2 regions of the Paenibacillus sp. S33 genome follow, and region 2 is predicted to be linked to the other one. Evidence: riboswitches for the same ligand, from Rfam matches in the RefSeq annotation. Region 2 holds a riboswitch; the other holds the start of a gene.
The links. Region 2 has a riboswitch for FMN ahead of ribE (riboflavin synthase). Riboswitches for the same ligand answer to the same signal wherever they lie in the genome.
Positions count from the first base shown of each region.

Region 1: linked by a shared signal. The riboswitch ahead of ACWGXJ_RS06685 (DMT family transporter) and the one ahead of ribE (riboflavin synthase) in region 2 are both predicted to bind FMN.

Region 1 is NZ_JBSIEZ010000001.1:1,437,338-1,440,498, reverse strand. It holds gene ACWGXJ_RS06695 (ABC transporter ATP-binding protein) at 1-136, shown strand, start outside; gene ACWGXJ_RS06690 (ABC transporter permease) at 129-824, shown strand; FMN riboswitch at 947-1,091, shown strand; gene ACWGXJ_RS06685 (DMT family transporter) at 1,264-2,211, shown strand; gene ACWGXJ_RS06680 (methyl-accepting chemotaxis protein) at 2,453-3,161, shown strand, end outside.
Region 2 is NZ_JBSIEZ010000001.1:3,251,599-3,254,759, reverse strand. It holds gene ACWGXJ_RS15000 (thiamine pyrophosphate-dependent enzyme) at 1-265, shown strand, start outside; gene ACWGXJ_RS14995 (IDEAL domain-containing protein) at 485-952, shown strand; FMN riboswitch at 1,021-1,194, shown strand; gene ribE (riboflavin synthase) at 1,525-2,190, shown strand; gene ribB (3,4-dihydroxy-2-butanone-4-phosphate synthase) at 2,251-2,934, shown strand; gene ribH (6,7-dimethyl-8-ribityllumazine synthase) at 3,013-3,161, shown strand, end outside.

The DNA.
Region 1 (3,161 bases), 1.8 Mb from region 2:
TTCAAATGTACCGCAGAAACAAATTACGAAAACGCTCATTTTAAATGATATAGAGGTGGATTCCATTCATCAGAAAAGCAGCACGCTGGAAGACTACTTTTTGCGCCTGTTAAACGGAGGTGATCTCCATGCTTAAATTGATGCAGTTGGAGGTGAAAAAATTTCATCTCGCGGGTTATATCCGATCAGCACTGATTGCCAATGCATGCATTCTTGGGCTGCTCTGTATTATCGCGCTGGACAGTCAAAGTGAAGGAATACCCGAATTCACACAGTACACTCAACTCTTGGATCTAATAGACAATTTTGTGAGAGCAACATTTATTGTATTTTCCTCTGTTTTGCTATGCCGCTTTATCGTCGGAGAATTTAAATCCAAATCGATTACGATCTTGTTTATGTATCCGATTCACCGTCAAAAGCTGATGATCGCCAAGCTCTTGGTTGTGCTGCTGTTTACATTCTTGTCTATTATTATTTCGGAAATAATCATTACGGCTGCTATTCATCTGCTCAACCAGTTTGTCTTGATTGTACCGGATAACCTTACTCTTTCCATACTGGGCCAACAATCAGCACGGACGCTGATCAATGCCGTTGCTACCAGCTTTATGGGATTGGTTCCGCTGTATATGGGGATGCGAAGATACTCTGTACCCACCACCATTGTGACCTCAATCCTGATTGTAGCATTGCTTTTCTCCAATAATAACGGCGCTACACTTAGCTCCATAGCCCCCGTGCAAATTGGCTTCTCTCTACTAGGAATGCTTGTGGCTTATGCGGCGATTCGACGTATTGAGTATAAGGATATTACCTCGTAATATGTAATTTCGTAGAGCGCTTTCAAAAAAAAGATGAAAATCCTTGTTAGATATACACACATTTTTCACTGGACTTCATTCTAAAACAGGTATATCCTATAGGAGAAATTAAAAAACGGAATAAGGATCTTCGGGGTAGGGTGAGATTCCCAACCGGCGGTATGGCTCATGGAGCTAAGCCCGCGACTCTGTATCTGGCAACAGGATACGGACTGATTTGGTGAGATGCCAAAGCCGACGGTAAAGTCCGGATGGAAGAAGATCGAAATATCAACATGCCGCGAAGTGGATGAATACTGCGTTATTAGTTTTGCAGCAACTTCATTTAACTTGCATAAAGCGGCAAGTTTATTTGATCAACCCCCGTCTTGCATGGCCTTTCGCCATGGACGGGGGTTTTTGTGCCACCGGTCCTGTATTCGCAAGGAGCTAATTGAGTATGAGTCAATCTTCTACTGTACTAACATCCAAAGGTTTTGATCGTAGCTCCCACATGAAAAGCGGTTTTTGGCTGGTCGCAATTGGAGCAGCCTTGTGGGGCGCAGACCCGCTGTTTCGTATTATTTTGCTAAAGTCATTTACTTCAACACAAATTGTACTTATGGAGCATGTGCTGCTCTTCCTCGCTCTGACACCGATGCTGTGGAAGCATCGTGAGGAACTCAAAGCGGTACGGCTTCGTCAAGTTTTCGCTATTTTATTCGTCTCGTGGGGCGGCTCGGCTCTGGCCAGCGTGATTTTCACTATGGCACTCAGCAATGGTGATTTGAATGCTGTACTCTTACTCCAGAAGCTTCAACCCTTGGTCGCTATTGTTCTAGCCCGTATTATTTTGAAGGAAATGTTGCCGCGTCATTTTGGATTATTAATTGTCGTCGCTCTGTTCGGGACGTATCTTCTGACCTTCGGTTGGTCGCTCCCCTTCGGACATGTTCGTGATTTTGTTCAGGTTGGTAGTCTGCTTGCACTCGGCGCAGCAGTGCTGTGGGGCGGTTCGACAGTCATGGGAAGTTACTTGCTTCGTTCAATGAAATATGAAACAGTAACCTCCCTCCGCTTCATGGTGGCGCTCCCTCTGCTGATTGTCCTCACCTCTGTAGAGCATGCGCCATGGAATATGCCTGCCGGTACATGGGCGGGCGCAGCTGTGATTATCAATCTGCTATTGCAGGCATTGCTTCCGGGTCTTCTCAGCTTGCTGCTGTATTACAAAGGCTTAAGTACGACCAAAGCGTCTTATGCTACGATGGCAGAACTGAGCTTTCCCATGGTTGGTGTCGTGATTAACTGGATCGCATTTCAGCAAATTGTCACTGTAGCGCAATTGACTGGTTTTATGCTCATCTGGATTACGCTCTTTATGATTTCACGTCAGCAAAAAAATTAACTGTTCAACGTCCCTTTCATGACTCACCCAAGCCAAATCGTGAAGATGCTTTTGCATCTCCGATTTGGCTTTTTTATGTATTCGTATTCATATAAAATATAGTTCTTTAGACCCATCTTTCAGAAAAAGTGTCTAAAACATGTAATTATTCTTCGTTTCTCAAAGATTACATCTATAAAATTAGTCGGTTTCTGTCGAATAAAACAATGTAGTGATCATCAGACACAGAGGAGCAAGGGCTATGACTAAAACAAAACAAACAGTTCCGTGGTGGAACAGGTTTCTCAAGCAGTTTTATTTAATGAGGACAAGATTAATAATATCTTTTTTAGCTGTGTTATTAATTCCGAGCGTACTTATCGGTTACTTTTCTTATCAGGGCGCTACGACGCAACTCAGTCAGCAAATGGGCGGTGCCGTGTACACGAATCTGTATCTGATCCGAAGCAATGTCAATCAGTATGTATCGCCCATTATGAAAGACGTTGACGTGCTATCCACTGAAATCCAATCTGATTCCATTGATTCCAACGAAGAGGCCCTTCAGAAAAAGTTGGATGTCATCGTCAAAGCTCATCCCGAGTTAGATGCTGCGCTCCTCGGCAATGCGGAAGGACAGTACATTCGTACGCCGAAAAAAAAGGAGGCTGATTATGATCCAAGGGAGAGAAAATGGTACAAAAACGCGATGCAGGAAAAGGGTAAAGTAGCCGTTAGTGTTCCAGCTGTCAGCGTCACGACAGGGAATTTAGTGGTTAATGTATCAAAAACGCTGGAGGACGGTCAAGGAGCTGTTGCCCTGGCTTTGAACCTGGACAAAATGAGTGAAAGTCTGCAGTCTGTTAAGATAGGTGAACGCGGAGGACTCATTATTGTTGATTCTGATCATAAAATTGTGGCTGGAGCTGGAACAGCCTTTAAAAATACAGGCAAAAAACCAACAGACATCA
Region 2 (3,161 bases):
ATCCGAAGACAGACTGGGCACCAGCATTGTGGGCGCTGCAGTCGAGTCTTGTTTCTTTCCTTTGTACGAAATAGAGCAAGGCAGTACGACGATTACGTACAATCCGGAAGACAAGGGAAAACGGATTCCAGCTGCTGAATGGTTGAAATTAATGGGTAAAACGAAGCATCTTCTCAAGGAGGAGGCTACGCTGGCTACCTTTGAGCAGGAGATTGAGCGTCGCTGGACTATCCTGAAAAAGAAACATGAAATTTCAGAGCTATAATTACGTTTTTTGCATAATCATCGATTAACATTGTTAGCCGCTGTTACTGTAGTGGTTCAATCAAGATTCTTTGCGTTTATTGCGCAAAGAATCTTTTTTGTCGTTTATGGGTTGAAGCATAAAAAAACAGGTAATGATTTCCGATATAGGAGTGGAGGCCTATAAGAGGCACGTTAAAAAGTTTTCTTCTGAATTTTAAGATGCAATGAGGTGCAGGTAATGATTAAGCTGAATACAGTTGAAATAATCGAAATTATAAAGAAGCAGATCCCTAAGGTTATGAACATCAAGCCAGTGGAGCTAAAGTTTACGGATGATTTTGGACGGGCTTCGTTGGCAGCGACAGAACACAAATTCACGCTGACGAACCAGCATTATTCTGCCAAGGTGATGGATTGCGTGTTAGAAACACAGGTACGCCCCATTTTAATGTGCGAAATTATTTATTTTCTGAAATGCGAGTTTATTGACGGACATGTTGATGTGCGACTGGATTATGAAGCATGTTCTGAGGAAGGACGGGGACCGGTTGCTTCAGCCGTAATTACCTTTGATCATGCAACAGAGTTGGGAGTCGAGGAACTGGCCGATCTGATTGACTTGGCGCTTCATATGAATGATAAAACCTGGTTTGAAGAACTCTCCAGCCAATATGTCAAAACCAAAGCAGGAGCTTCTATTAGATAACTTGCTTTTTTTAGAAGTCGGTGCTAATATACGTAACAAGTTTAATGTTAATTCAATTAAATAAGAGCAAGATCCTTCGGGGCGGGGCGAAATTCCCCACCGGCGGTGATGACATGTTTGTGGATCGTTTTTGTGAGAAACAGCATGGCTTAGTCCGTGACCCGGATGCTGAATGATCGGCAGAAGGTGGACCTGGTGCAAATCCGGGACCGACAGTATAGTCTGGATGGGAGAAGGATACGAAGCGCATGTGCATGACGTGACATGTGCCGATTTTTAGCATACTCAATTGTGCGTACGGCTTATTTCGTTGTAGGACAGCATCGGGCGATAGCTTGCTTAAGCTTTCTTTTTGATGGTGTTCAGAGCGTATTTGGTTGTATCCTCAGTCATGCTTTCTATTGGCAAACCTATGATTTCATGTCGTCTTAAGATGCATATGAACTGCGCTTGTATACTACAAATGTGACTCTCATCACCCCCATGACGGATTGAATCCGAACTGGGGGTTTTTTGCGCTTATAGCTGATGAATTAGGGATAAACTGAAATGTAGTGGAAAGGAGTGAAGGCATGTTTACCGGATTGGTCGAGGAAGTGGGTCGCATTCAAACTATTTCCAAAAGCGGTGAAGCGATGGTGCTGGGGATTTCGGGTTCCGTGGTGTTGGGCGATTTGAAAATAGGAGACAGTGTCTCAGTGAATGGCGTTTGCCTGACGGCGATACAGATCGGTACGAAAGACTTTAAGGTTGATGTGATGCCGGAAACCTTTCGCAGCAGTAATCTGAAAGAGTTGAGATCAGGCAGCCGAGTCAACCTGGAGCGAGCGATGGCGGCGAGCGGAAGGTTCGGAGGACATATCGTGCAAGGACATGTGGACGGGACGGGAACGATTCGCGGGGTAACATCAGATCAGAATGCAGTTGTGTTCGAAATTGAGCCTAAAAATCAAACATTATTTAAATATATTCTTCTCAAAGGGTCAATCACAATTGATGGTATCAGCCTCACAGTCGCACAGCGTACGAGAGATACCTTTGCCGTATCCATTATTCCCCACACCTTATCCGAAACGGCCTTACAAGCCAAACGTGAGGGAGATACCGTCAATATCGAATGCGATATTTTGGGCAAATATGTAGAACAGCTTTTAAATTACAGAGGTGCAGCGGAGGCGGAGAGAGTAGAAGAAGCTCCTCTCAGTTTGGACTATTTGGCGAAACACGGCTTTGCCTGATATTGAAGGGTAAGCCTGTTTAGGAGCATTCGTGGCACAAGACATAAGGAGGAAAGTGTTATGGATAGAGGTAGCCAAACAAGTGCAATGGCAAACGTCATAGAGCATGGCGAGTTGGAACATGACGAAGAGATTCGTTTGGATTCCATCGAAGAAGCGTTGGAGGACTTAAAAAACGGTAAAGTTGTTATTGTAGTGGATGATGAACAGCGCGAAAATGAAGGCGATTTTATCGCTTTGGCTGAAAAAGCGTCGCCTGAGGTCATTAATTTCATGATTACAGAAGGTCGCGGGTTGGTCTGTGTGCCAATTACACGACAAAGAGCCGAGGCCTTGGAATTGCATCCTATGGTAGAGCAAAATACAGATTTCCACGGTACTGCCTTTACGGTATCGGTAGATCATATGGAGACAACAACGGGTATTTCAGCGGCCGAGCGCTCCTTGACTGTACGCGCCTTGGCAGACGAAGCAGTTACAGGCAGTGATTTCCGCAAGCCTGGTCACATGTTCCCGCTGATTGCTCGCGATGGTGGTGTCTTGCAGCGTGCTGGTCACACTGAAGCGGCTGTTGATCTGGCCCGACTCAGTGGCTTCAAGCCTGCTGGGGTCATTTGCGAAATTATAAAGGAAGATGGCTCAATGGCCCGCCTGCCTGATCTGGCAGTGGTCGCCAAGCGACATCAATTGAAGCTGATCAGTATTCAGCATTTGGTGGACTACCGTCGTCGTTTGTCATTGTAAAAATACATCTTGGTTCCAAGTAATCTGAAGTATTGTCCGAAGTCCCTAAATAATTAAACTAAGAGAGGTTGATTAAACATGGCACGTTTTCTAGAAGGTAATCTCGTATCGAACGGTTTAAAATATGGTATTGTGGTAGGCAGATTTAATGAGTTTATTACGAGCAAGCTGTTAAGCGGCGCAATTGACGCACTTCAACGACATGGTGCACAGGAAGATGAAATTGA